4 regions of the Kribbella sp. NBC_01484 genome follow, and region 1 is predicted to be linked to each of the others. Evidence: riboswitches for the same ligand, from Rfam matches in the RefSeq annotation. Region 1 holds a riboswitch; each other region holds the start of a gene.

What was found. Region 1 has a riboswitch for cobalamin ahead of OG555_RS28540 (SCO2322 family protein). Riboswitches for the same ligand answer to the same signal wherever they lie in the genome.
Region 2: linked by a shared signal. The riboswitch ahead of OG555_RS42330 (ribonucleoside-diphosphate reductase subunit alpha) and the one ahead of OG555_RS28540 (SCO2322 family protein) in region 1 are both predicted to bind cobalamin.
Region 3: linked by a shared signal. The riboswitch ahead of cobN (cobaltochelatase subunit CobN) and the one ahead of OG555_RS28540 (SCO2322 family protein) in region 1 are both predicted to bind cobalamin.
Region 4: linked by a shared signal. The riboswitch ahead of OG555_RS31025 (putative cobaltochelatase) and the one ahead of OG555_RS28540 (SCO2322 family protein) in region 1 are both predicted to bind cobalamin.

The regions. Positions count from the first base shown of each region.
Region 1 is NZ_CP109437.1:5,824,733-5,832,000, forward strand. Features, by position in the region: gene OG555_RS28525 (ECF transporter S component) at 1-562, opposite strand, end outside; gene OG555_RS28530 (ABC transporter ATP-binding protein) at 559-2,169, opposite strand; gene OG555_RS28535 (energy-coupling factor transporter transmembrane component T) at 2,166-3,254, opposite strand; gene OG555_RS28540 (SCO2322 family protein) at 3,255-3,962, opposite strand; cobalamin riboswitch at 4,049-4,180, opposite strand; gene OG555_RS28545 (hypothetical protein) at 4,168-4,377, opposite strand; gene OG555_RS28550 (aldo/keto reductase family protein) at 4,374-5,384, opposite strand; gene OG555_RS28555 (DUF3043 domain-containing protein) at 5,407-5,994, opposite strand; gene OG555_RS28560 (PspA/IM30 family protein) at 6,159-6,986, shown strand; gene pspAA (PspA-associated protein PspAA) at 6,983-7,258, shown strand.
Region 2 is NZ_CP109437.1:8,774,285-8,781,552, forward strand. Features, by position in the region: gene OG555_RS42320 (Fic family protein) at 1-713, shown strand, start outside; gene OG555_RS42325 (DinB family protein) at 802-1,383, shown strand; cobalamin riboswitch at 1,502-1,627, shown strand; gene OG555_RS42330 (ribonucleoside-diphosphate reductase subunit alpha) at 1,761-4,574, shown strand; gene OG555_RS42335 (ribonucleotide-diphosphate reductase subunit beta) at 4,571-5,635, shown strand; gene OG555_RS42340 (isochorismatase family protein) at 5,701-6,273, opposite strand; gene OG555_RS42345 (MarR family winged helix-turn-helix transcriptional regulator) at 6,349-6,801, opposite strand; gene OG555_RS42350 (MGH1-like glycoside hydrolase domain-containing protein) at 6,892-7,268, shown strand, end outside.
Region 3 is NZ_CP109437.1:6,361,555-6,368,822, reverse strand. Features, by position in the region: gene cobN (cobaltochelatase subunit CobN) at 1-3,622, opposite strand, end outside; cobalamin riboswitch at 3,629-3,784, opposite strand; gene OG555_RS30975 (DUF3500 domain-containing protein) at 3,855-4,832, opposite strand; gene OG555_RS30970 (phosphoglycerate mutase family protein) at 4,823-5,503, opposite strand; gene OG555_RS30965 (cobalamin biosynthesis protein) at 5,494-6,423, opposite strand; gene OG555_RS30960 (serine hydrolase) at 6,466-7,268, shown strand, end outside; gene OG555_RS30955 (mandelate racemase/muconate lactonizing enzyme family protein) at 7,266-7,268, shown strand, end outside.
Region 4 is NZ_CP109437.1:6,376,749-6,384,016, reverse strand. Features, by position in the region: gene bluB (5,6-dimethylbenzimidazole synthase) at 1-772, opposite strand, end outside; gene OG555_RS31035 (cobyrinate a,c-diamide synthase) at 769-2,121, opposite strand; gene cobO (cob(I)yrinic acid a,c-diamide adenosyltransferase) at 2,147-2,761, opposite strand; gene OG555_RS31025 (putative cobaltochelatase) at 2,763-4,844, opposite strand; cobalamin riboswitch at 4,914-5,055, opposite strand; gene OG555_RS31020 (helix-turn-helix transcriptional regulator) at 5,371-7,268, shown strand, end outside.

The sequences.
Region 1 (7,268 bases):
ACACCAGCGAGTACGCCGCCAGCAGCAACAACTCCAACCGCCCGCCCACTCGAGGCAGCAGGCCCGCCAGGCACCCCACCCACGCACAGGCGAACATCTGGAACGGCATCCACGGCCCGACCCCACCAGTGATGAGCGCGCCGCCGAGCAGCGACACAGCCCCCAGCACGAACCCGAACCCGGCTCCGAACGCGCGCCCAGCCAGCACGAGCAGGAAGAACCCAGGCTCCAGCCCGGCAGTCCCCGGACCGAGTGCCCGTAGCGCCGTACCGACGGCCGCCAGCATGCCGAGCAGCGAGATCACCTTCGCGTCGATCCCCGCCTCGGACAGCTCCGCGAGTACGACGGCCACCAGCAGCGGCAGCAGCAGGACGAAGAGCCAGGGCGCGTCCGTGGTGTGGCCGATCGCGGACTCACCCCCCTGGTCGGTGTGGAGGAACAGCGGCCAGGCGAACGCCAGCAGCCCGACCAGAGACGCAACCACGAGCATGGTCGTGCTCCGCGGTTTGAGCCGGACCAGGCGAAGCGAGCGACCGTGCAGTTTGAGCCGGGCCGTGGTCATGACGCCCGCTCCAGTGCGGTAGCCACTTCTCCGACGGTCAGGAACGGCAAGGGGGCAAGGATCTTCGCCACCTGCGGTGCGAACGACGGAGACCCGGCCATGACCGCTGCTGTATCGCCATCACTGACCAATTCGCCCTCGGCGAGCACCAGCACCCGGGTAGCGACCTCAGCCACCATCTCGACGTCATGCGTCGACAGCACGACCGCATGCCCGGCAGCAGCCAGCTCACGCAGGATCGCCACCAGCCGACGCTTGGCGCCGTAGTCCAGACCCCGCGTCGGCTCGTCGAGCAGCAGGAGCGGCGGAGCGCCACACAGTACGACGGCCAGCGCCAGACAGAGCCGTTGTCCCTCGGACAGGTCCCGCGGATGCATCGCCTGGTCGATATCCGGAGCGAGCCGGTTCAGTAGCGCACGGCAACTACCCGCCGGCACACCGAAGTCGGAGTCGGCGCCCGCACACTCCTCGGCGACCGTGGCGGCGTACAGCAGGTCGGCAGGCTCTTGCGGGACCAGTCCGACCGCCTTGACCAGCTCGGAAGGCTTGGTACGACGCGGGTCCGCGCCGGCCGCTGCCGCCGTACCGGATTGCGCCGGCAGGATCCCCACCAGGGCGTTGAGCAGTGTGGACTTGCCGGCGCCGTTGCGGCCCATCAGTGCGACGATTTCACCGGCCTTGATACTCAGTGACACGCCGCGGAGAGCCATGACGTTGCCGTAGCCAACCACCAGGTCAGTGCACCGGGCGAGCTCGGCACCCGGGGCAGCCGCCGACCTCTGCGGCACGATGGAGTCCAAACGGCCTCGCAACGCGACAGCTGCCCGTCGGGCGTCGCGCACCGACAGGGGGAGTGGCGACCAGCCGGCCAGACGCCCCAGCTCCACCACAGGCGGTGCGACCGGAGCGGTCACCATCCGCTCCGCCGGTGGCCCAGTGGACACAGCAGCCGCACCACCCGGTACTTCGATCACTCGGTCGGCGTACTGGATCACGCGCTCGAGCCGATGTTCGGCCATGATCACAGTGACGCTCAGGTCGTGCACGAGTCGCTGCAGCGCGGCCAGCACCTCCTCAGCCGCCTGCGGGTCCAGTGCGGACGTCGGCTCGTCCAGCACGAGCACAGCCGGGTGAGAGGTCAGTGCGGCGCCGATAGCGGTCCGCTGCCGCTGCCCGCCCGACAGCGCCGTCAACGCCCGATCCCGTACGTCGGCCAGCCCCAGCAGATCCAGAGTCTCCTCAACCCGTCGGCGCATCACGTCCGGCGCGACTCCGAGCGACTCCATGCTGTAAGCGAGTTCGTCCTCGACCGTGTCGGTCACGAACCCAGCCATCGGATCCTGACCGACCATGCCGACCACGTCGGCCAGGTCGCGGGGCCGGTACTCGCTGGTGTCCCGTCCGTTGACGAGCACCCGCCCCGCCAGCGTGCCACCGGTGAAGTGCGGCACCAGTCCGTTGATTGCCCGCAGCAACGTGGACTTGCCGGATCCAGTCCGCCCGATCACCAGCGCCAACTCTCCCTCAGGCACGGTGAAGCTCACGTCCCGCAGCGCCGGCTCCGCGGCACCGTCGTACGTCACTGTCACCCGGTCGAACTCGATCATGCGATCGCCCGCCTGACCTGTGGAGGCGCGACCACCGCTGGCGCCAGTCCGATCAGTACGCCGACAACGGGCACCAGCGGAACGGGTGGAACGACCAACGGGCCCGCCAGCAGCAGTCCGGGGACACCACGTGCCGCAGCGGTGACCATAGCCCCGGCAGCGATCGCACCGGACGCCACGACCAGCCACTCGGGCAGCGCCCACGGATCCGGCCGGTATCGAGTCCGAGTGACCCGCTGACGCCCAATTGCCATGGCTCCGAGGGCCAGCAGCAGTCCGATCGCCAGCGCGGACGCCGCGAGCGGAAACGCCATGGATTCGGTCAGCAACGCGTAGACGCCCAGCAGGATGCCCAGCAACCCCAGCAGGACGCAGCCAGCGGTGAGACGACGCTGCGCTTGCGGGACGTGCGCCGTACGTCCGTAGCCGCGCGAGTCCATCGCGGCGGCGAGCTCGACCGACCTGTCCAAAGCACCTTCCAGCACGGGCATGGCCGTCGTACGGAAGGAGCCGCGGGTGCGGCCGCGCAGTCGGCGTGCGGCGCGGATGCGACGGGCGTCCGTCACCAGCTGCGGCGCGAACGTCAGCGCCACCACACAGGCCACGCCGATCTCGTAGAGGGCCCCGGGCAACGACTTGAGCAGCCGCCGGGGACTGGCCAGTGCGTTGGCGGCACCGACGCAGCAGAGCATGACGGCGAGCTGACCACCGTCGTACAGCGCGGTGAGCAACGCCTCCAGGGTGACCTCACCGCCGAGCTTCACCCCGTTTGCCCAGTCAGGCAAGGGAATCTGCGGCAGGGTGAACAGGACCGTGTTCCCCTGCGAGCGGGTGGACAGCAGCGCTTGCAAAACCACCCGGAGGCCGATGACCACCAGACCGAGCTTGAGGAACGCGGCGTAGCTGTGGGCCCAGGGAGCATCGGTCCGGCGGGCGGCCACTACGAATCCGGTCACTGCGAGGATCAGCCCGAGCAGCACCGGGTTCCGCGTCCTGCTGGCGGCCACGGCCATACCGAGCGCCCACAGCCACCAGGCCCCCGGGTGGAGCGCCCGGGGGAACGTCAGACGATCGACAGCACGCACTTACTTGGCTGTACGGCGGCGACTGAGGAGCAGACCACCACCGGCCAGTACGACGACAACCGCGGCGGCGATGATGATCCCACCCCACGGAGCGCCGTCGCCGTCCGAGGAGGATGCGACTGGCGAGGGGGAGGCCGCAGGTGCGGCACCGACCGCGGCACCGATCTGCAGCGTCACCGGGGTGTCGGTGGCCGGGACCTGGATGTTCTTCACTTGGTCGCCGCAGCCCTTGGCCGGGTAGCCCGCGATCCCGCAGGTCAGGCCCTTCTCGATCCGGACCGGCGCGACCGCGGCCAGGATCTTCGCGCCGGTCGCCTTCACGTCGGTCACCACACACGTGCCGGTGGCCGGACCCGGAGTCTCACCGCCGGCCGCGTCCTCCGGCGTACCCGGGTCGACCACCAGGGCCACCCGCTTCTTGCCGGTCTCGGCCGGCGTCTTGCCGCAGATCGCCTCGAAATCTCCCGCTGCGCGCGGCACCCGGGGCTTCGCGCCGCCGACGGCGAACCGCCAGCCCTCCACCGCCCCGTCGGCCGGGACGACGGCGTCGGAGCCCTTCGGTGAGAAGGCCCATTGGCCGGAAGCCCACTGGTAGTAGCCCCAGAAGCGATAGCCGTCCTCGGCCTGTGCGGTGGTGGCGACGGTCCCCGCCAGCAGGAGACCCGCCAGCAGGGCGAGGACCAGTCGTACGGTCCGGTGTGCAGTCATCTCATGTCCTCGATCGGGCCGTGGCCCGGTGGAGGAAGTCCCGCCTGCACCGGCAGGGTAGGGGCCCCACCCGCGGACCACGGCGGGTAGCTGAGCCTGCCTGCGGCACAGTGTTCCGGCTCGCCACCTGAGGTGGCCTACGGTTGCGGGTCAGCGCCGGACTTGGACCGGCTTCCCTGTGACGCAGGCGTGTTCGGACCGAAGCCTACTCTGGCGCGGCCAGACTCATCGGGCCGTAGACCTCCCGGTCGTCCTCCAGCAGGTACACCTGGGCGACGCCACGGTCGGCCAGGTCCCGCCAGAGCTCACCCAGCCAGCTCTCCGCGTCACCCTGTGCGGAGAACTCGGCCCCACCAACCTCACCGGGGTCGACCAGGGCGCCGGAAGCGGTCTCGAACCGCCAGCTCCAGCTCACGAGCCGGGCCGAGTCTGCGGCGCGTTCTGCGCGGTCTTGGCCGGGTCACGCTCGACGATGCCGCCCAGCGTCTCGTCGATCTGCTTCAGCAGGCTCTCCTCGAGCCTCACCCCGGACGCCTTCACGTTCTCGGTGACCTGCTCGGGCCGGGAGGCGCCGATGATCGCCGAGGACACGTTCGGGTTCTGTAGCACCCAGGCGATCGCCAGCTGGGACAGCGACAGACCGGCCTCGTCGGCGACCGGCTTCAGGTCCTGGACCCGGGTGAGCACGTCGTCGGTGAGGAACCGCTTGATGAAGTTCGACCCGGCCGCGTCGGTGGCCCGGGAGCCGTCCGGCGGCTGCTGACCTGGCAGGTACTTACCGGTGAGCACGCCCTGCGCGATCGGCGAGAACACCACCTGGCCGATGCCGAGCTCCTCCGAGGCCGGCACCACCTCGGCCTCGATCACCCGCCAGAGCATGCTGTACTGCGGCTGGTTCGAGACGAACGGGATGCGCAGCTCCCGGGCCAGCCGGTGGCCCTCCTGGAGTTGCTCCGCGGTCCACTCGGACACGCCGATGTAGAGCGCCTTGCCGGACCGGACGACGTCGGCGAACGCCTCCATCGTCTCCTCCAGCGGCGTCTCGGTGTCGTACCGGTGCGCCTGGTAGAGGTCGACGTACTCGGTCTTGAGGCGCCTCAGCGAGGCGTTGATCGACTCGTGGATGTGCTTGCGGGACAGGCCGGTGTCGTTCGGTCCGCCGGGGCCGGTCGGCCAGTAGACCTTGGTGAAGATCTCCAGCGACTCGCGCCGCTCACCCTCCAGCGCCTCGCCGAGGACCGACTCGGCCTTGGTGTTGGCGTAGGTGTCGGCGGTGTCGAACGTGGTGATGCCGGCCTCCAGGGCCGCCCGCACACAGGCCTTGGCCTGATCGTTCTCCACCTGGGATCCGTGCGTGAGCCAGTTCCCGTACGAGATCTCGCTGACCTTCAAACCACTGTTGCCGAGATAGCGGAAGTCCATACCCCTGACCCTACCGGCCCGGTCAGCTGGGCTTCTCGCCGCGCTTGACCATCGGCTTGGGCATCCGCCAGCGGCGCATCTGCATGGTCCGCCGGACCGCGTAGAACCCCAGGCCCTTGGTGGACTCCTTCGGGAACTTCACCGTGACCGCCTTCCGCAGTCCGGCCGAGAGCAGGAACCAGTCCGCCGCGATCAGCACGATCATCACCAGGAAGAGCAGGTTGACCACGCCGGCCAGCCACGGGAACTGCGCCGAGAACACCACGCCGACCAGCGACACCACCAGCAGGACCGGCAGCGCGAACTCCATCACCGAGTAGCGGGCGTCCACATAGTCCCGGGCGAAGCGCCGGACCGGGCCCTTGTCGGCGGCCGGCAGGTACCGGTCGTCGCCGGTGCGCAGAGCGTCCTGCATCTTGGCCCGCTCGGTGCGGACCTTCTCCCGCCGGTACGCCGACGCCTCCTTGCGGTTACGCGGCTTCTTCAGCGCCTGCTTGCGGGCCGCCTCCGCCTCCTTGCGGGTCGGGGTGGGGCGTCCCTTCCCACCCGGCTTGCCCTGGGGCTCGCCGGGTACGGTGGTAGCTGTCTCAGACTTGGTACGACGGAACACGGGGTCTGAACCTCATTCGCAGGGCAGGTCGCGACTCGGGGTGGTCCCCGGACCTAGGCACTACTTTATCGGGGCCGGTCCTGATGGTGTGGTGACCCGTGGGGACATAGGGTGGATAAGGCACGCCGGGTCGTCACGCCGGCACAGAAGGGGTACGGATATCGATGAGCATCTTCAAGCGGATGTCGACGATCTTCAAGGCCAAGGCGAACTCCGCCCTGGACAAGGCCGAGGATCCTCGCGAAACCCTTGACTACTCGTATCAGAAGCAGCTGGAGCTGCTGCAGAAGGTACGGCGGGGCGTGGCCGACGTGGCCACCAGCCGTAAGCGGGTCGAGTTGCAGGCGTCCCAGCTGCAGTCCCAGTCGGCGAAGCTGCAGGAGCAGGCCCAGAAGGCGCTCTCGATGGGCCGTGAGGACCTGGCCCGGGAGGCCCTGACCCGCAAGTCCGGGCTGCAGGGCCAGATCGACGATCTGCAGACCCAGCACGCCCAGTTGCAGGGCGAGGAGGAGAAGCTGACGCTGGCCTCCCAGCGGCTGCAGGCCAAGGTCGAGTCGTTCCGGACCCGCAAGGAGACCATCAAGGCCACCTACACCGCGGCCGAGGCGCAGACCCGCATCAACGAGGCCTTCTCCGGCATCTCCGAGGAGATGAGCGACGTCGGCCTGGCGGTCCAGCGGGCCGAGGACAAGACCCAGCAGATGCAGGCCCGGGCCGGCGCGATCGACGAGCTGCTCGCCTCCGGCGCGCTCGACGACGCGAGCGGTACGGTCAAGGACAACATCACCCTGGAGCTGGACCGGATGTCGTCCGGCTCCGACGTGGAGAACGAGCTGGCCGCGATGAAGGCCCAGCTGTCCGGCGGCAGTGCGCCGAAGGAGCTCTCCGGTGAGGCCGAGGGTGCCGCGGCGCCGCAGTCCGCCCAGACCCAGCAGCCAGTGCAGCAGCCGGCCGCCGAGCCGGTGCGACCTCAGGACGGAGACGTTCGATGATCGTTCGCATCATGGGTGAAGGTCAGTACCGCCTCGCCGACGAGAAGCTCGACGCGCTGAACGCGGTCGACGGCGACCTGGAGAAGGCGGTCTCCGCCGGCGACGAGGCGGCCTTCCAGACCGCGTTCGCCGCGCTGCTGGAGTTCGTCCGCTCCGGTGCCAGGGTGCCGGACGACGAGCTGCACGACTCCGACGCGATCCTGCCGCCCGGCGACAGCTCGCTGGCCGAGATGCGCGAGCTGATCAGCGGCGACGGCCTGATCGCCGGCTGAGCCACACCCC
Region 2 (7,268 bases), 2.9 Mb from region 1:
TGCTCGCGGATCTGATGGCCTTCGTCCGGGAGTCCCGGCTGCCGGTGCTCGCCAAGACCGCGATCGCGCACGCACAGTTCGAGACGATCCATCCCTTTGCCGACGGCAACGGACGGACCGGGCGTGCGCTGATCCACCTGATCCTGCGGGCCGACGGCCTCATCACCCGGACCGTGCCGCCGGTGTCGCTGTCGCTCGCCACGCATGCGACGCAGTACATCGATGCGCTGACAGCCTTCCGGTATGTCGGACGGGCGACCACGATCAAGGCTCGGTCGGCGGCGAACCCCTGGCTGCGGATGTTCGCGATGGCATGCAGCCATGCGACCGCGGAGGCAGCCCGCTTCGAACAGACGGCGACCGACCTGAAGACCGCCTGGCGCGAACGGGCCGCGCCGGTCCGCGCGGGCTCCGCCACCGATCTGTTGATCGACGCCTTGCCCGCGGCTCCGGTCCTCACGCTCGCCGCGGCCGCGCGGCTCATCGACCGGTCTCAGCAGGCCGCCAACCAAGGACTCGCGCGCCTGGTCGAGACACGTGTCCTGCGCGAGGTCACCGACGGCCGCCGGAACCGCGTCTACGAGGCGCCCGAACTGATCGACGCGTTCACGTTGCTCGAACGGCGCTTCGCCAGCCCGGCGGCCGATACCAGGATCGAACCGCCTAGCAGACCCGTGCCGTCGAGGCCAGAACCAACACACCGTCAGCATTGACTTTCTCCTCCCCGTCGAGACACAATTCGAACACATGTTCGATCGCACCTCAAATCGAGGTGCCCGACGGGGAGCGTGAGGAATCGTGATGCCGGAGCCGTTCGACTGGGAGATCCTGCACCGACCATCGGCGATGGCGATGGTGCGAGGCCAGCTCGGCTTCAGCTGGATGGTGCTGTCCGGACGGCTCGCCCAACTGACCGACGAGCAGTACTTCTGGCGTCCGAGCAGCGAGGCCCTGACCGTGGTACGACGTCACCACGCCTCGCACTACCGATCACTCGGCTCCGGGGAGTGGGTGGCGCAGTGGCCGGACGAGCCGGACCATCGCGGCCCACGCACGATCGCCTGGCTGATCGCCCACCTGACCGAGATGTTCTTCGAGCGCTGGGAGTGGACGTTCGGGGAGAGCCGGCAGGGGCGCGCCGACATCACACTGCACGGCAACGCCCGCGATGCGGTCGCCTGGCTGACGCACTGGGTGGACGCCTGGCAGGAGTCGATCGCCGCGCTGGACGAGGAGCAGGTGATGGCGGTCGGCCTGAGCCAGGCGACCGAGCTGGACGCCGGCGAGCCGTTCGGTCACGTCGTGCTCCGGCTCAACCGCGAGCTGATCCACCACGGCTCGGAGATCATGACTTTGCAGGATCTCTATGCCGTCGCAGCGTGAGGACCACAACATGTGCGACACGCGGCGTGGCGCTACCACAAGATCTAGTGCGATCCACCTAGCATCACTACTGCTGGTGGTTCGGAGCGGCTCCACATCTTTGGACAGCTCATCGCGTCCGGCACCACAAGATGTGGGCCACTCCGAGGCAACAGGGGAATCCGGTGCGAATCCGGAACTGCCCCGCAACGGTGAGCGGACACTGTCCGCGAGTCCGGATACCTGCCACCGGCGCGTGCACCGCCGGTGCGCGCGGTCCGAGACCTCGCGGGTGGGTCGCAGGGCGTGGCGGCAGCGTTCCCGGCCGGAGCTGCCTGCCTCGTCATGCGCCCATCCGTGCGGCAACGGTCCTCCGAACTCTTGTGGAGAGCACACCTGTGACTATTGCTTCCTCATCCTCCGCGGTGACGACCGACCAGCCGATCCAGCTGACCGTCGTCCGCCGTGACGGCAGCAGCACCGCGTTCGATCCGACCAAGATCTCTGTTGCCATGAGCAAGGCGTTCCTCGCGGTCGAGGGCGCCGACGCCGGCGCCACCCACCGGGTCCGCGACCTGGTGGCCGAGCTGACCGGCCGGGTCGTGGGCGCCTTGACCAGCCGCCGCGACACCCGCCGCAGCGTCCAGGTCGAAGACATCCAGGACCAGGTCGAGCTGGCGCTGATGCGCGCCGGTGAGCACCAGGTCGCTCGGGCCTATGTGTTGTACCGCGAGGAGCGGACCAAGGCCAGGACACCATCTGACCCGGCCGGGATCGCCGAGCGGCCCGCGGTCTCGGTGCGCGCCGCGGACGGCAGCACCGCGCCATTGGATGTCGACCGGCTGCGGGTGATCGTCGCGGAAGCGGCCGATGGGCTCGACTCGGTCGACCCCGAGCTGATCCTCGACGAGACCCTCGGCTCCTGCTACGACGGCATCGCGCAGCACGAGGTCGAGCTCGCGCTGGTGATGGCCGCCCGGTCCTACGTCGAGACCGAGCCGCAGTACAGCTTCGCCGCGTCCCGCCTGCTGCTGGACCAGATCCGCCGCGAGGCCCTCGGCCGCGTGCACGGCGAGCCCCGGCAGGCCAGCCAGGCCGACATGACCGAGGCCTACGCGGACTACTTCCCGCGCTACATCCAGGTCGGTATCGACGCCGGTCACCTCGATGCCGAGCTGGCCACCTTCGACCTCGACCGGCTCGCCGCTGCGATCCGTCCCGAGCGCGATCTCGACTTCACCTTCCTCGCTCTCCAGACCCTGTACGACCGGTACCTGCTGCACATCGACAAGGTCCGGTTCGAGCTGCCGCAGGCGTTCTTCCTCCGGGTCGCGATGGGGATGGCGCTGCGCGAGGACGACCGGGAGGCGCGCGCGATCCAGTTCTACGAACTGCTCAGCTCGTTCCGGTTCATGTCGTCGACGCCGACGCTGTTCAACTCCGGCACCACTCGGCCGCAGCTGTCGTCGTGCTTCCTGACCACGGTCGACGACGACCTGGCCGGCATCTTCCACGGCATCCGCAACAACGCCCTGCTCGCCAAGTACTCCGGCGGCCTCGGCAACGACTGGACCCCGGTCCGCGGCATCGGCGCCAAGATCCGCGGCACCAACGGTGAGTCGCAGGGCGTCGTACCGTTCCTGAAGATCGCCAACGACACCGCCGTGGCGGTCAACCAGGGCGGCAAGCGCAAGGGCGCGGTCTGCGCGTACCTGGAGACCTGGCACATCGACGTCGAGGAGTTCCTCGACCTGCGCAAGAACACCGGCGACGAGCGGCGTCGTACTCATGACATGAACACGGCCAACTGGGTGCCGGACCTGTTCCTCCAGCGCGTCGAGGCGGGCGGCGACTGGACCCTGTTCTCGCCGAACGAGGTCCCGGACCTGCACGACTTGTACGGCGCAGCGTTCGCCGAGGCGTACACCGGCTACGAGGCGGCGGCGGACCGTGGTGAGATCCGCGTGTTCAAGCGGGTCAAGGCCGTCGACCTGTGGCGCCGGATGCTGACCGTGCTGTTCGAGACCGGGCACCCATGGATCACCTTCAAGGACGCCTGCAACCTGCGCTCGCCGCAGCAGCATGACGGCGTGGTCCACTCGTCGAACCTGTGCACCGAGATCACTCTCAACACGACGGTCGAGGAGACCGCGGTCTGCAACCTCGGCTCGGTCAACCTGGTCGCGCACCTGACCGAGGGGGGTCTCGACGCCGATCTGCTCCGCGACACCGTGAAGACGGCGGTCCGGATGCTCGACAACGTCATCGACGTGAACTTCTACACCACGCCCGAGTCCGAGCGCGCGAACCAGCGCCACCGCCCGGTCGGCCTCGGCCTGATGGGCTTCGCCGACGCGCTGTTCTCGCTGCGGATCCCGTACTCCTCCGACGCCGCGGTCGAGTTCGCGGACAGCGCGATGGAGCAGATCAGCTACCACGCGATCGAGGCGTCCAGCGACCTCGCCGCCGAGCGTGGCCGCTACTCGACGTACGACGGTTCGCTGTGGAGCAAGGGGATCCTGCCGATCGACTCGCTCGAGCTGCTCCGGGCCGCTCGGGACGGCGACGTGATCGTCGACGACAGCACGCAGCTCGACTGGGATGTGCTCCGGCAGAAGGTGCTGCACGACGGCATGCGGAACTCGAACGTGATGGCGATCGCGCCGACCGCGACGATCTCCAACATCTGCGGCGTGAGCCAGTCGATCGAGCCGGCGTACAGCAACCTGTTCGTGAAGTCGAACATGTCCGGTGAGTTCACCGTCGCGAACCCGTACCTCGTCGCCGACCTGAAGGCGCGCGGGCTGTGGGACCAGGTGATGGTGTCCGACCTGAAGTACCACGACGGCGTCCTGGCCGGGATCGAGCGGGTGCCGGCCGACCTGCGCGATCTGTACGCGACCGCCTTCGAGATCGACCCGATGTGGCTCGTGAAGGCGGCGTCGCGGCGGCAGAAGTGGATCGACCAGGCGCAGTCGCTGAACCTTTACATGGCCGCGCCGTCCGGCCGGGCGCTGGACGAGCTGTACCGATCGGCGTGGCGATATGGCCTCAAGACGACTTATTACCTGCGTTCCCAGTCAGCAACCCACGTCGAGAAGTCCACGCTGACGGGCACGGATGGACGACTGAACGCGGTACCTGTCGCACTTCCTGAACCCACTGGAGCCGTGTGCTCCATCGACGACCCCGACTGCGAGGCCTGCCAGTGACGACCGGATTGAGTGAGATCGCCGTCGGGGCGTCGCGTGTCGAGGTCGCCGACAAGGCGATGATCAACGCGCGGGCCGACGTCAACCAGTTGCTGCCGTTGAAGTACCGGTGGGCCTGGGACAAATACCTTGCCGCATGCAACAACCACTGGATGCCGACCGAGGTGGCCATGCAGGCCGACATCTCGCTGTGGCGGCGTCAACCAGGGGCACGCGACGGGCTGACCGACGACGAGCGGCTGATGCTCAAGCGCAACCTCGGGTTCTTCGCCACTGCGGAGTCCCTGGTCGCGAACAACATCGTCCTGGCCGTCTACCGGCAGCTGACCAACCCCGAATGCCGGCAGTACCTGCTCCGCCAGGCGTTCGAGGAGGCCGTGCACACGCACACCTTCCAGTACATCTGTACGTCGCTCGGCCTGGACGAGGGCGAGTTGTTCAACATGTACCGCGAGGTGCCATCGATCTCGGACAAGGACGCCTGGGCGCTGAAGTACACGCAGCACCTGGAGGACCCGGACTTCCGCACCGGGACGCCGGCCACCGACACCGCGTTCCTGCGCGATCTGATCGCGTTCTACGTGGTGTTCGAGGGGATGTGGTTCTACACGGGGTTCGCGCAGATCCTCTCGCTGGGCCGGCGGAACAAGATGGTCGGCATCGCCGAGCAGTACCAGTACATCCTGCGGGACGAGTCGATCCACCTGAACTTCGGCATCGACTGCATCAACCAGATCAAGCAGGAGAACCCGCACCTGTGGACCGAGGCGTTCCAGGCCGAGGTCCGGCAGATGCTGACCGAGGCGTGCGAACTGGAGGTCGCCTATGGGCGGGCCACGATGCCGAATGGCATGCTCGGCCTGACCGCGGAGCTGTGCGAGCAGTACATGCACTTCATCACCGACCGCCGCGCCGAGCAGATCGGCCTTGCCCCGATCTTCGGCGAGACCCGCAACCCGTTCGGGTGGATGTCGGAGGTGATGGACCTGAAGAAGGAGAAGAACTTCTTCGAGACCCGCGTCATCGAGTACCAGTCATCAAGCGGCCTGAGCTGGGACTGAGGTAGCCGGCGCGCGCCTGCCAGGACCTGCCCTGGCGGGCGCGCGCCGATCAGGGTGACGAGGAGTCAGCCGAGCAGCGCGATGATCTCGGCTGTGGTGCCGGTTTCGCCGAGGCGGGGGAAGATCCGGGTGAGGGCGTGGTCGTGGGAGTCGGCGGACAGGTCGGTCATCGCATCGGTGGCGAGGGTGACGTTGTAGCTGTGTTCGTAGGCGGCGCGGGCGGTCGACTCGACGCCGATGCTGGTCGCGATTCCGGTCAGGACGATCTGCGTGATACCGCGGCGGCGCAGGTGGACGTCGAGGTCGGTGCCGTAGAACGCGCCCCAGTTCCGCTTGGTGACGATGATGTCCTCCGGATGCCCGGCCAGTTGGTCGACGATCTCGGCGGCGTTGGCGGTCGGCGTACCGGTCCGGCGCTGGAGCTCGGTGCGCCCGGGCAGGCGGTCGGAACCGTCGGCGGCGAAGCTGACCCGGACCAGGACGACCGGAAGGTCGTGCTTGCGGAACGCATCGGCGAGCTCCGCCGTCCGGTTGATCACGTCCGCGGTGGAATACGGCTCGCCGGGAAGGACGGCGACGCCGTTCTGCAGGTCGATGACCACGAGGGCGGTCTTCGGGTCGAGGGTGGTGACGGGCACGATGAGCCTCTCAGTTGGGTTGTGGACGACCGATCCCAGCGGGCGGGGGCCGGTCGAATCTGGCCGGGGCAGGGGTCACCGCGAGGCCGCCGCCTCGAGGGCGGTGTCGAGGAGAGCCAGAGCCTTCACGATGGTTTGCCGCTCGGCTTCCGTGCAGTTGTCCTGCAGGGCCTGGGCCAGCCACTCCTGCCGAACCCTCCGGTCACCCTGGATCCGGTGCCGGCCGGTCGTGGTCAGCGAGACGACCTGGCGACGGCCGTCCTGGGGATCCGGATGGCGCTCGATCAGGTCTGCCGCGCGGAGGGCGGACAGGATCGCGGCCATCGACTGCGGGCGAACCCGCTCGGCCGCCGCCAGTTCGCTGGCCGACGCCGGACCGTCCTTGTCCAGCCGGCTGAGCACGGACGACTGCGACGGGGTCAGGTCGTCCTTGTCCGCGAGCTCCTTCAACCGGCGTTTGACGCGGCCGAAGACCACCCGTACCTCGCCGGCAGCCTGTACCGCCGACGCCGAGATCGTTGCACTCATCTGAACAGCATAAACTGATCAGTCCGAACTGACTAAACAGGGAGGTTGCCGACCGGCTCCGGGTGTGATCACGTAGACCGTGTGAGCCTGGTGGAGCTTCGGGACGCCGCGACGAGGGTCCTGGACAAGAACTGGACCGGCCGTTCGACCGTGCCGTCGCGGTCGCTGTACCCGCATCAGTGGAGCTGGGACTCCGCGTTCATCGCGATCGGACTGCGACATGCCGCACCACAGCGCGCTCAGATCGAACTGGAGTCGCTGTTCGCCTCGCAGTGGCAGGACGGACGGATCCCGCACATCAACTTCTCCCCCAGCGTGCCGCGGGACGCCTACTTCCCAGGACCCGACTTCTGGCAGGCATCGACCCCCGGCGGCGTCGAGACCTCGGGGATCGTCCAGCCCCCGGTTCACGCACTCGCCGTCTGGTTGACCCACCAGGCCGACGAGGGGGAGTCGGTACGACGCGA
Region 3 (7,268 bases), 540 kb from region 1:
CCGCGATCCCGTGCCGGGCCCACGGGTTCGACTTCCGGAAGAATTCGGCCATCTCGGGATCGGCGACGTACTCGGTGGTCAGCGTCTCGTACATCCAGTCGTCCACCACGCCCGCGGTCGCGTCGTACCCGAACAGGTAGTCCACCGTCGCGGCCATCTCGAAAGCACCCTTGTACCCGTGCCGCCGCATCGCCGCCATCCACCGCGGGTTCACCACCCGGGCCCGGAAGACACGCTTCGTCTCCTCCTCCAGCGTCCGCGTCCGAACCTGCGCCGGTACGGCGGAATCCCCCACGTAAGCCTTCGGATTGGATCCGGTCAGGTGGCGGACCATGGCGATCATGCCGCCGTGGTACTGGAAGTAGTCGTCGGAGTCCATGATGTCGTGCTCACGAGTGTCGGCGTTCTTCGCCGCCACCTGGATCCGGGCGTACGCGCGTTCCATCGAGCCGCGCGCCTCGGCCCCGTCGAGGTCCTTGCCGTACGCGTACCCGCCCCAGACCGCGTACACCTCGGCCAGCTCGGCGTCGGTGCGCCAGTTCCGCGCGTCCACGAGCGGCAGCAGTCCGGCGCCGTACGAGCCGGGCTTCGAGCCGAAGACCCGCGCGGTGGCGGAGCGTACGTCGTTGCCCGCAGCAACATCGGCGTCGACGTGCGCGCGCAGGTAGTTGCCGGCCGCATCCTCATCCAGGGCGGCGACCGTCCGCACGGCCTCGTCGAGCAAGGCGACCACGTGCGGGAACGTGTCCCGGAAGAAGCCGGAGATCCGGATCGTCACGTCGATCCGCGGCCGGCCGAGCTCCTCCGGACCGACCATCTCGAAGCCGGTGACGCGCCGAGACGCCTCGTCCCAGACCGGGCGGCAGCCGAGCAGCCACAACACCTCGGCGAGATCGTCGCCCTGGGTGCGCATGGCCGACGTGCCCCAGATGGTCAGGCCGACCGATCGCGGCCACTCCCCTGTCTCGGCCTGGTGCCGGGCGAGGAGCGAGTCGGCCAGCGCGACCCCGACGTCCCAGGCGTTGCGGCTCGGGATCGCCTTCGGGTCGACAGCGTAGAAGTTGCGGCCGGTCGGCAGCACGTTGACCAGACCACGCGTCGGCGAGCCCGACGGTCCGGCCTCGACGAAGCGGCCGTCCAGCGCGCGAAGGACGTTGGTCAGCTCGTCACCAGTCCGTGCGAGCCGCGGCACGACCTCCTCGGCGGCGAAGGTCAGGGACGACTCGACCTGCGCCGACGACCGCCCGAGCACCTCGGTCACGACGACCGGGACCTTCGCGGCGTCCCAGCTCAGGGTCTCCATTGCCACGACGAGCTTGCGCGCGACCGCTTCGAGCAGATCCACTCCATCGGCCCCGCTCACTGCGGGCAGATCCGCCAGCGTTGCGAGGTCGGCCAGGTCCGCGGCTCGTCCCGGGCTCGCGAGCAGCTCGGCCTCGTCCACGCCGAACGTCTCCCCCAGCGCTGTCCGCAGACCGGGGATCGAGTACGAACCACCCCACAACTGACGAGCCCGCAGTACGGCGAGCACCAGGTTGACGCGCGCATCGCCGGCCGGCGCACCGCCGAGGATGTGCAGCCCGTCGCGGATCTGCACGTCCTTGATCTCGCACAGATACCCGTCGAGATGCAGGACGAACTCGTCGAACTCCGCGTCGCCCGGCTTCTCGTCCGTGTGCAGATCATGGTGCAGCTGCGCCGCCTGGATCAGCGTCCAGATCTGCGCCCGCAGGGTCGGCACCTTCTCCGGATCCAGCGCCGACACGGTCGCGTACTCGTCGAGCAGGTACTCCAGCTTCGCCATGTCGCCGTACGTCTCGGCCCGGGCCATCGGCGGCACCAGGTGGTCGACGACGGTCGCGTGCGCGCGCCGCTTGGCCTGCGTCCCCTCGCCGGGGTCATTGACGATGAACGGGTAGACCATCGGCAGATTCCCCAGGACGGCGTCCGGCGCACAGTCGGCCGCCATCCCGATCCCCTTGCCCGGCAGCCATTCGAGCGTCCCGTGCTTGCCCAGGTGGACGACGGCGTGCGCGCCGAAGCCGCCCTCCTCGGCCGGGGCCTCGAGCCAGCGATACGCCGCCAGGTAGTGGTGCGACGGGGCCATGTCCGGGTCGTGGTAGATCGCCACCGGGTTCTCGCCGAAGCCACGCGGCGGCTGGATCATCAGCACGACGTTCCCGAAACGCAACGCCGCCAGGGCGATCGCGGGCTCGTCGCCGGAGGTGTCGACGTACAGCTGGCCCGGCGCCTCGCCCCACGCCTCGGTCATTGCCGTACGCAACGATTCCGGCACTCGCCCGAACCACTGCTCGTAGATGCTGAGCGGGACCTTCGCGACGGCGTTCGCCAACTGCTCCTCGGTCAGCCAGTCGACGTCGTGACCACCTGCGGCGATGAGCCGATGGATCAGCCCGTCGGCGCCGTCCGGCCCCTGGAGCTCACTGAGATCGAGGTCGCCGAGGTCGTACCCGGCGTCTTGGAGTTGACCGAGCAGGACCACGGCCGACGCCGGTGTGTCGAGACCGACCGCGTTCCCGATCCGCGCGTGCTTGGTCGGGTACGACGACAACACGAGAGCCAATCGTTTGTCGTGAGCCGGTACGTGGCGGAGGCGAGCGTGCGCGACTGCGATCCCGGCCAGCCGGGCGCACCGCTCCGGGTCCGGCGCGTACCGGGCCAGCCCGTCGGCGTCGTACGACTTGAAGGAGAACGGGATCGTGATCAGCCGCCCGTCGAACTCCGGGATCGCGACCTGGGTGGCGGCGTCGAGCGGGCTGACCGCGGCGTCACTGGCCAGCCACTGCTCACGGGTCGACGTCAGCGCGAGGCCCTGGATCAGCGGGATGTCGAGCGAGGCGAGCGCCCCGGCATCCCAGGAGTCGTCGGAACCGCCGGCGCTCGCGTTGGCCGCGACGGATCCGCCTGCGGCGAGCAGGGTCGTCACCAGGACGTCACACTTGCGCAGCAGGTCGAACAGTCCGGCATTCTCGGACGACGTCGGATCCAGTCCACGCAGGGTCCCGCAGTACACGGGCAGCGGCTGCGCACCCGCCGCCTCGACCGCAGCGGCCAGCGTGTCGACGAACGCGGTGTTCCCGGAGATCTCGTGCGCGCGGTAGTAGACGATCCCGACCACCGGCCGGTCGTCCACGACGTACGTCCCGCGGACGCCGTACGCCGGGAGGGCGCGCGGCGGCTCGAATTCGTCGCCGGTCAGGAGCAGTGTGTCCCGCAGGAAGCCGGCCAGGTTGCGCAGGTTCTCGGAACCGCCCTCCCGGAGGTAGGCGAGCGCCTCGGTCACCGCGCCCGCGGGCACGGTCGACAGCGACATCAGCTCGGCGTCGGGTGCGGCCTCACCGCTGACCACGACGGCCGGCTTGCCGGACGCGATGACCGCGTCGAGACCTTCCTCCCAGGCGCGGCGTCCGCCGAGCAGACGGACCACGACGACCTCGGCGGCGGCGAGCAACGGCGCCAGGCCGTCGAGGTCGAGCCGGGCCGGGTTCGCGACCGTCCAGCCGGAATCCGCCTCGGCGGCGGCGAGCAGATCGGTGTCGGCGGTCGAGAGCAGCAGCAGGTTCGCGGGCACGCGTAACCGGTCCTTCCTCGGGGTGTCCACGCCCCGACCGGAGGTACGACGGCGGCAGTTCCTGACTCCCCCTCGGGTTCGAGGGGTTCACAGTGGCGGGACCGTCCCGGACTCACACCGGGTTCCTGCTGATGCCGTCGATTGACTCCGTGACTCTATCGGACTGCGTGGACCGCCAGGCCATCACAATCGGCGCGACCGGGCGCACGTGAGCGACGCGACACCTTGCGGGCGGCAGTTGTGATGGCCTGGCGGTCCGGCCTCAGCGATGCATTGCGTAGTGGGCGGCGAGGAGGTCGGTGGCCCAGTCGTTGCGGAGATCTCGCCAGACGGAGTGGATGTGGTTGGCGTTGTCCTGGGTGTTGTCGTACTCGGCGAGGAAGGTGGGGCCGGCGATCGAGTAGTAGTGGCGGTGGCCGACGCCGGGTTCGGTCTCGCCGGCCCACGCGAAGGTGAGGCGTTCGATGCCTTGGTCGGTGATGTCCTGCCAGGTCTGCAGCCCGATCGGTCCGGCGGCGCGGCCGACGTACTGACCGATGAGGAGGCTCAGGAGTTGCCGTTGCTCCGGTGTCATGTCGCCGTACGCGAGCCCGCGGTGCAGCAGGGATGCGTCGGCGACCGGATCGTGCCGGGTCAGGATGTCGTCCGGCGCCGCGTCGGAGACCAGCGCGACGGACAGCTGGGCCGGCTCGAGCGCGTGCAGGAGCTGGAAGCCGAGGTCCTGCTCCGCGGCGAGGAACCGTCGCCCGGCGTGCGGGCCGGTGCGGACCTCCGCCGGGTTCGAGCCGAAGAACTGCGGGGTGAACGAGATGGCGCCGTCGACGAGCGTGACGTGCAGCGCGAGATGGTGACCGTTCAGCCGCCACGCCCACGGCCCGGACCCGGCCGGGTCGCCGAGCACGCGGAGGTAGTAGCGATCGCCGACCGTCGAACCGGCCCAGCCACCGACCTCCGCGACCTCCATCGGATCGGCGAGGCCGCGGACGATGATCTCGGCCGCCATCACCCCGCGGAAATCGGCCAGACCGCGCTCGCTGTAGACGAGCCCGAGCAGGCGCACGACGAGAGCCTCCTGCGCCGCCGACAGCTCGTGCAGCGGCAGGCCCGGAACGGCACCGGGCAGATACGTCCATTGGTGGTGATCCGGCGTGTCGAACGCCGCCGTGATCTTGTCGAGCTGGGCGGACGAAAGACTCGCCAGCAGCTCGAGGACCGCTTCCCGGGTCTGTTCTACAACCATGCCGATCGCTCCCGTTCCGTCGGTTCGTGATGCGTCCACTGTTCGAACGGCCGGTCCAGCTTGTACTGGAAATCCGGCTGCCGCAGCAGGACGCGTGTTTCGGCGTTGTGCGGGTTGCGTAGCGTCTCGAAGAACCGCACCGACCAGTGGAACCAGCGCATGCAGAACAACCGCATGGTCAGCCCGTGCGACACCAGCAGCACGTTGCGCGGAACCCCCGGGGTCTCGAAGTCGCGGTGCATCGTCTCCAGGAACGACGACACCCGGTCGTACACGTCCGCGCCCGACTCACCGTCCGTGAACCGGTAGAAGAAGTGCCCGTACCGGTTCCGCAGCTCCTTCTGCTGCTCGATGTCCGCGGTGTCCTGGTAGTTGGCCCAGTCCTGCTCCCGCAGCCGCGGCTCCTCGCGGGCGAGGCCGATCAGATCGTCCAGACCGAGCGAGTCCAGCGTCTGCAGGGCTCGCAGGTACGGCGAGACGTACACGCGGACAGGCTCGTCCTCGAACAGCTCCCGCAGCTCCTTCCCCGCCTTGGCCGACTGCTCGTGCCCGTGCGGCGTGAGCGGGATCGCGTGGTCGGGGACGCGCTCGAAGATCGTCTTGTCCAGGTTGGCCTCGGACTCGCCGTGCCGGATCAGCGCGATCCGCAACGGCCGCCGACTCAGATCCATCGTGTCCCTTTCCGACGTACTGCCAGCATTGCGGCGACCCCCGCCGCCGCGACTCCGACGCGCCGGGCAAGCGCGGCGGTACGGCGTACGTCGGCAACCGCCGGCGTGGGTCCGTTGCCCAGCGTGCCACGGTCCTCCTGATACGACCCGTAGCTGTTGGTCCCGCCGAGCGTCAGATCGAGGGCTCCGGCGAACGCAGCCTCGACCGGTCCGGCGTTCGGACTCGGATGCTTGGGCGCGTCCCGCCGCCACACGGTCACCGCCTGCCGCGGTCGCCCCGCCGCGAGTCCGGTGAGCAAGGCGCAGACCCGGGCGGGCAACAGATTGAGTACGTCGTCCAGCCGCGCCGATGCCCAGCCGAAGTTGAGGTACTTCGCCGACTTGTAGCCGACCATCGCATCGAGCGTGTTGGCCGCGCGGTAACCGAGCAGCCCGGGTACGCCGAGCACGCCGCCCCACAGCAGCGGCGCGACACAGGCGTCGGACGTGTTCTCGGCGATCGACTCCACGGTCGCGCGAGCGAGTTCATCGGCTTCCAGGTCGGTCGCGTCGCGGGCGCAGAGATGGCTGAGGCGGTCTCGCGCGGCCGGGATGTCCTTCTCCTCGAGCAACCCGGCCATCACCTCGGCCTCACGCTCCAGGCTGCGCGCGCCGAGCACTGTCCAGGTCGCGGCCGCGGTGACGATCGTGTGGACAATCGGACGATTCCGGGTGAGCCGTTCGGCGATGACTCCGGCGGCGGTCGCCGTACCGACCAGGACGGTCGCGTACGCCGTACCCGTCGCGCGCGAGTCGTCGTACCAGCGAGACTCGAGCCGGGCGGCGGCCTGGCCGAAGCCGGCGACCGGGTGGAAGCGGCGCGGGTCGCCGAGGACACGGTCGGCGGCGAACCCGAGGAGGATGCCGAGAGCCCTGGACACCCTCGGCAGTCTGCCAGGTGGGGTTGTGATTGGGTGATCCGCATGGGAATCGCGGAGCTGCTCCGGGAGGTCGACGGGAGCGGGGAGTTCGGGGTCTGGCTCGGACGGCTGGACGGCGTACCGGTGTTCGAGCACGCGGCGGAGCGGACGCATTACGCGGCCAGCACGATGAAGCTGCCGGTGGCGATGGCGATGCTGCGGAAGGTCGAGGCGGGTGAGTTGACGCTCGACCAGCCGGTGACCGTGCACAACGACTTCGCGTCCGCGGCCGGCGGCCGGTTCGGGGTGAATCCGGACGAGGACGAGGCGCCCGCGACCTGGACGAAGCTGGGAACGCCGGTGCCGCTCGGCTGGCTGGCGAGCGAGATGATCACCCGCTCCAGCAACCTGGCGACCGACCTCGTGCTCGAGCAGGTCGGCGTCGACGCCGCCCACGCGGTGCTCGCGGAGTACGGACCGGGGGACAGCGCGATCCGGCGCGGGATCGACGACGCCGCCGCTCAGCGGGCCGGGATCAGCAACACGATGAGCCCGGCCGGACTCGCCGGCGTACTGGTTGCGGTCGGCAACCAGAAGGACGACTACCTGCGGGACCTCCTGGCCGGCAACCAGTGGAACGGCGAGATCCCGGCCCTGCTGCCGACCGGCACGCGGGTCGAGCACAAGAACGGCTGGGACACCCGGATCCGGCACGACGGCGGCATCGTCCGGCCCCCGGATGCGGACCCGTTCGTCCTGGTCGTGTGTACGACGTCCGACCTGCCGGACTCCGAGGCGCAGAAGCTGATCGCCGCGATCGCCCTCGAAGCCTGGAATCACCGGCACGACCTGGAGGCGATCCGGTG
Region 4 (7,268 bases), 550 kb from region 1:
CGGCGGAGAACCACGTCGTCCGCGGATCCGCGTGCCGACCCAGCACATGCCGCCCACCCCGGCCCGGGTCGCAGGTCACCGCAATGTTCAACGGAGTATCGAGAATCGCCTCGATCTTCAGCCCGTCGAAAGCCCCGCGCCGATCCGCCGGCAACGACGCCGCGAACGCATCCCGCTGAGCCGTCGCCAGCTCATGCACCTTCCGCCGAGTAGCCACATCCCGGATCAACAGAAAGTCCCAAGGCTGGCTCAACCCCACACTGGGCGCCCGATGCCCCGCCTCCAGCACCCTCAACAGCACCTCATCATCAACCGGCAGATCCAAGAACCCCCGCCGCACATCCCGCCGCTCAGCAATCACCCGATGCACCACCGCCCGCTCCTCAGCCAGGTAGCCAGGAGCCGGCGGAACTTCCGGCAGTCGGCCGACAGCTGCTGTCGCCTGTGCGGAGCGGCGCTTGGTGACCACGAGCTCTGCTCCGGTCGCAAGGACGGCCGCCTCCGCGACACTTGGGACGCCTGTCAGGTGCTCGACCGCTTGGCTCGGCGTCGGGACCGGGTGGCGTGCCAGCTCTTCAGGTGCGGCGGTTTGGAGTTCGGCGCCGAGTGATGCCGTCAGGCGTTGTAGTCCAGGCTCGGTTTCACGGCCGGCCACCGTGACCACGTAGCGCACTGTCCCCGCGCCTGCTTCGGCCAGCGCACCCGCAACCAGGTCGCGGAGTTCCTGATAGGGGGTGCCGGCGCGGAGGCCTACTCCGACGACGAGGTTCATTTGTCCAGGCCCGTGTGGACGCGGGCCGCGGCGACGAAGCGGGCTGGGATGTCCGGGGTCGCCGTCCAGTGCAGATGCAGGTACGACGCGTGCAGCCGGGGCAACGCGATCCCCTCGACGCCACCCGGCAGGTACCAGGCCGGATCCACCTCGGCGTCGAGCTCGATCGCCGTACGGTGGAACTCGTGGCCCCGAACGCGGCGGCCCTCGTCGAGGAACGTGGTGGTTGTAGCGGCGATCGCCGTCCGGTAGCCGAGGGTCAGACGGCTCGTCATCCGGCCGGCCGCGGGCAGGACGCCGGTCATCGGGTGGCCGTCGAGCTCACGGCAGAGGTACAGCAGCCCGGCGCACTCGGCGATCACCGGGAGCCCGGCCGCCACCTCGGTGGCGACCTGGCGGCGGAGGCCCTCGTTGGCGGACAGCGCCTCGGCATGCAGTTCGGGGAAACCACCGCCGAGGTAGAGCGCTGCAGTTGCCTCAGGCAATGGATCGGACAACGGGTCGAGGGTAACCACTTCGGCGCCGGCGGCGACGAGCAACTCGGTGGTCTCGGTGTAGTGGAACGAGAAGACCGGACCGCTGGCAACGGCAACCACCGGACGCCCGTTCTCGGCCGGAGTCACCTCGGCAGAAGGATCCCAGGCCTCGACGGCGGCCGGCGCCGCAGCTCGGGCGGCCGCGACGAACGCTTCCAGGTCGACCCCTTGGCGGACCAGTTCGGCCGCCGCCTCGACCGCGTCGACAGCCTGCTCGCGTTGCTCACCGGCCGGGACGAGACCGAGGTGCCGGCTGGGCACGGTCAGGCGGGTGTCGCGCCGGAGGACGCCGAGCACCGGTACGCCGGTCGGCGCGACGCCGGCGCGGACCTCGGCCTCGTGCCGGTCCGAGCCGACCTTGTTCAGGACCACGCCGACGATCCGCACCTCGGTGTCGAAGGCAACGAAACCCTGGACGACGGCACCGACACTGCGTCCGGCCGCCGACGCGTCCACGACCAGTACGACGGGTGCCTGAAGCAACTTCGCGACATGGGCCGTGGACGCATACCCCTCGGTCCCGAGGGCACCGTCGTACAGGCCCATCACACCCTCGACGACGGCGATGTCCGCACCGACGGTCCCGTGCGCGAACAGCGGCGCGACCCGCTCCTCCCCCGACAACATCGGATCGAGATTCCGCCCCGGCCTACCGGTGGCGACCGCGTGGAACCCTGGATCGATGTAGTCGGGCCCGACCTTGAACCCCGCCACCGTGTGCCCGGCCTGCCGCAGCGCCGCCATCAGCCCGACGGCAACGGTCGTCTTCCCCGCCCCCGAAGACGGCGCCGCCACCACCACCCGCGGGATCACGCGCCCTCCCCTCGCGACCGTGCGCTCACCACTCGATGCCCTTCTGGCCCTTCTGGCCGACGTCCATCGGGTGCTTGATCTTCGTCATCTCGGTCACCAGGTCGGCGGCTTCGAGCAGCCGCGGATCAGCGTTGCGGCCGGTGATGACGACGTACTGGTGGCCCGGTCGGTTCACCAGCGTGTCGACCACCTCGTCGACGTCGACCCAGCCCCACTTCATCGGGTACGTGAACTCGTCCAGGACGTAGAGGTCGTGCGTCTCCGCAGCGATCCGGCGCTGGATCTCCCGCCAGCCTTCGAGCGCGTCGGCGGCGTGGTCTTCGTCGGTGCCGGCCTTGCGCGACCAACTCCACCCCTCGCCCATCTTGTGCCATTCGACCGGGCCGCCCTCACCCGTTGCCACGTGCAACTGGCCGAGGGCCTTGAAGGCGCTCTCTTCGCCGACCTTCCATTTCGCGCTCTTCACGAACTGGAACACGCCGATGTTCCAGCCCTGGTTCCAGCCGCGCAGCGCCATCCCGAAGGCCGCCGTCGACTTCCCCTTCATCTCGCCGGTGTGCACCATCAGCAGCGGGCGATTCCGGCGTTGCCGGGTGGTCAGGCCGTCCGCCGGGACGACCGTCGGCTGTCCTTTCGGCATCTCAGGCCGCCTTCCGCTCGGTGACGGTGCGGATGAGGTTGCCTGCGGCAACTTCCCCGAGGTCGAGGTACTCCGCGCCCAGGTCCGCGGCGAGTTCCCCGGCCAGGCCGAGCCGGACCCCACGATGCGGTTCGCAGTCGACCACGACGGTGGCGATCCCCTGCTGAGCAAGCCATCCGGCGGCCTGCCTCGCCCGGGCGAAGGCTTGGTCTCCGTGGGTCGCGCGGCCGTCGGTGACAAGCACGAGCAGGGGCCGACGTCGCGGGTCGCGGATCGCGGCGATCCGTAGTACCTCCGCTGCCTGGAGCAGACCTTCGGCGAGGGGTGTGCGTCCACCGGTCGGTAGCGACTCGAGACGTCGTACGGCGGTCTCGACGCTGCCGGTGGGCGGCAACGCAACCGTGGCCGCGGCGCCGGCGAACGTGACGAGGCCGACGGTGTCGCGACGCTGGTACGCGTCGAGCAGCAGCGAGACGATCGCGGTCTTCACCGCCCGCATCCGCTGCTTCGTCCCCATCGACCCCGACGCGTCAACACAGAACAGAACAAGGTTGCCCTCGCGCCCTTCCCGCACGGCGAGCCGCACATCCGAGGGTCGTACGGCGAGCCCGGCGCCGGCGCGACCCCGAGCGTGCTGATGCGGGGCAGCGGACCGGATGGTCGCCAGCAGATGCGGACGCCCAGCCTCCCGACCGATGCGGGCGCGATCACCCACCACGCGCCCGACCTCGGTGATCGCCCGGGACCGCCGCCCGGCGACACCGGCGCCTGCGGCCTGCACGCTGAGCAGGCGCGCCTTGTAGGGCTCGGAGCTTCCGGCCACCTCGCCGACCGGCGCCGGCCGGCCACCCGCCTCGCCGGGATCCGCGCCGTCCTCCAGGCTGGCGCCGGGGGCCGGGGAGTCCGAGTCCGCTCGGCTTCCGTCGGAGCGATCCGCGCCGGATAGGTTCGCGTCCGACTGGTCTACGTCGGACCGGTCTGCGTCAGCCGGGCTGCCGTCGTCTGCGGGGTCCGCTCCCCCACCCGGGCCATCCGGGTCGTCGTCGGGGTTGGGTGCTGGGGTGCTGTCTTGGATGGCTTGTTCTAGTTGGTTCTCGTCGAGGCCGGGGGCGTCGAAGGGGTTCCGGCGGCGGCGATGGGGCAGGGCGAGTTTGGCGGCGGCGCGGACGTCGTCGACCTCGACGACGGTGCGGCCGGACCAGGCCGCGTGGGCGACCGCCGTACGCGCGGTGACCAGGTCGGCGCGCATGCCGTCAACGTCGAAGGACGCGCAGATCTCGGCGATCTGGCGGAGCGCGGCGTCGGTCAGGATGACCTCGGTGATCAGGTCGCGCGCCTTGACGATGCGCTCGGCGAGCTCCCGCTGCGGTCCGTCGTGCCGCGCAACGAAGCCCGCCGGATCAGCCTCGTACGCGAGCCGCGCGCGCATCACCTCCACACGCACGGCAGGATCGCGGCTGGCGACGACGTCGACGGTCAGGCCGAAGCGATCGAGCAACTGCGGCCGGAGCTCGCCCTCCTCCGGGTTCATCGTGCCGACCAGGACGAAGCGCGCCGGGTGCGTGACGGACACCCCGTCACGCTCGACGGTCGCGCGACCCATCGCGGCGGCGTCGAGCAGTACGTCGACCAGATGATCGTGCAGGAGGTTGACCTCGTCGACATACAGAAGTCCGCGGTGCGCGGCAGCAAGCAGACCGGGTTCGTACGCCGTGATGCCCTCGGCGAGCGCCTTCTCCAGATGCAGCGACCCGAGCACCCGATCCTCGGTCGCGCCGACGGGCAACTCGACCAGCCGGGCAGGCCGGTTGAGGGCCTCCGTGCTGTCGTGCGGTCCGTCGGGGCAGGTGTCGTCAGGGTGTTCGGGGTCGCAGGAGAACCGACAACCCGGTACGACGTCCACAGGTGGGAGGATCTCGGTCAACGCGCGGACCGCGGTCGACTTCGCCGTACCCTTCTCGCCCCGGATCAGCACCCCGCCGATCGCCGGCGAGATGGCTGCCAGGATCAGGGCGAGCTGAAGGTCGTCCATTCCGACTACGGCGGTGAACGGGAATCCGGTGGACGGTGAGGCTGGCCGCATCGGCGGTGGGTCCCTTCGTCGAGCGGGTATCCACGCCCGCCACGGCTGGTACGCCGTACCGCGGTGACCGTGGCCCGGCGGACGGACGCGGATGTCCTGGCTCCCGGGCCGCGTCGACTTCGATCTGGCCCGGTCACAGTGGCGGGACCGCCCCGGACTCCCGGCCTCAGCCGGTCACCGGTGTTCCTCCACAACCGTCGGCCCGATCATGGCACACCCCACCCGCCCGGCAACCACCACGGTCACGTGGCAACCCCCACGTCGACACGAGCCTCGCGAAGTGCGTCGGCCAACGGAGCGTGCGGCTCGCGGTCGGTGACGCGTGCCGAAGGACGGGTAGTAGTCCGCCGAGCGCCCCGTCGCCGCCGCGCTGCACGCGGGGACGCCAGGGCTGGGGCTGACCACTACCCGTCCGTCGGTACACCGGCAGCCCGAGAGGCCCTGGTCGAAGCCGTTTGCGTCCGGGCGGTAGTCGACCAGGTCGAGGGCTCCCGTCGGCCTGCCTGAAGGTGTTGACTGGGGACGCATGGGGGGTCTGCGGCCCGATCATCGCTTCGCCGGACGCGCAGCCGAACAACGGTTCCTCGGCGATGTGCTGCTCGACGCCGTGGGCGGCGTACCGCACGCGATCGTCATCCATGGCGAAGCCGGCATCGGCAAGACCCGCCTTGCCCGTGAGGTCTGCGGCGATTCGCAGCTGAACGTGCTCTGGGGATCGAGCGTGCACTTCGGTGGCGCGTCGGTCCCGTTCGCCCCCATCGCCGGCGCCTTGCAGGACTGGCTGAGCCGAGCTGATGCCGACGAGAGGGCCGACACTCTCGCCGGGACCGACGGGCTGAGTGCCTTACTGCCCTCGCTCGGCGTCAGCGGCGGCGTCGACAGCACGAGGCTTCCGATGCTCGTCGACCTCGTGCTCAACCGGATCGCAGTACGCCGGCCGACAGTGGTGGTCGTCGACGATCTGCAATGGGCCGACGTCGCCTCGCTGGACGCGATGGCCTATCTGATCGCCGGATTCCGCTCCCAGCCGTTGGTACTGCTGGCGACGTGCCGGACCGAGGAACGCGGCGAGGGGCATCCCCTCCACTCCTGGCTGGCCGATATGCGCCGGATGCCCTTCTTCGGTGAGCTCCGGTTGGATCCGCTGGACCTGGACGGCACCAGCAGCGAGATCGAAGGACTGCTCGGCCAGGCGCCCGACATCGAACTCGCCGCCGAGGTCCTGGCCAGATCGGACGGCAACCCCTACCTCGTCGAACTGATGGTCAGCGGTCTGTCCGGTGCCGAGCGCACTCTTCCGGCCACCGTTCCCGCTGCGCTCCGCGAAGCCCTGCTCGCCGCCTGGCACAGCCTGTCGGACCAGGCCCGCTTGGTCACCAGAATCCTCGCCGTCGGCGGCCGACCGACCTCCTCGGCCGTACTGACCGAGGTCGCCGCCAGCCACGGACTCGAGGCGGGCTTGATCACCCCATGCCTGGCGGAGGCCCAAGACCGCGGTGTAGTGGCGACCGCCGCCGACGGCACCTCCTGGTTCCGGCACCCGCTGCTGGCTGAGGTCCTGTATGACGGCCTGCCACCCGACCAAGCCACGGACCTCCACGCCGACTACATCCGCGTCCTCGAATCACGCCCCACCGAGGTTGAAGCTGCCGACCTGGCGATCCACAACGAACGAGCCGGGAACGTCGACGCGACTTACCACTGGTCCCTCGTGGCTGCCGATCAGGCACATCGTCTGCGCGCGCCGACGGAGGAGGCGATCCAGCTCCGCCGGGCTTGCGCTATCTGGGAGTCCGTGTCACCGACCGTGCGCGGAACGCGAGACGAGAGGATCGGCCTGTTGCGGCGGACGAGCTCCGTCTGCGAGCGGGCCGGCTGGCCAGAGGTTTCGGTGACGCTCCTCACCGAGGCGTTGAGTCTGCTGGACAGGGAACAGCAGCCGTTGGCGGCCTGCGATCTCCTGGTGCTCAGGGCCAACTACCGCTGGCAGACGACGTCGCCGGGGATGGCCGACCTGGACGAGTTCCTCGAACCGATCGAGCTCACGACGGGGTTCCCCGACAGTGCGGAGCGCGCCGTCGCGTTCGCCGAGCTTGCCGAGACCGAAACGCTGCACGGTCTGCCGGGTGACCTGGTCCACGCAGAGGAAGCCGTCCGGATCGCGCGCAGGTCAGGTTCGGCGCAGGCCCTTGGGCGGGCACACTGCGCCCGCGCGGCGGCGCTGGAGCCTTCCGCGCCGCTGGCCTCGCTCGCCGAGGCGGAGCAGTCAGTGCGCTTGGCGACAGCGTGCGGAGATACCGACACCGCCAACAACGCCGCCATCGGTCGTTTCAACGCCCTGCATGCGCTCGGCCGGTGGGCCGATGCAGCCGAGGTCACTCGGGCGGCCTACTTCGACGCCGTCGCCGCCGGCGCCGGCTCCTG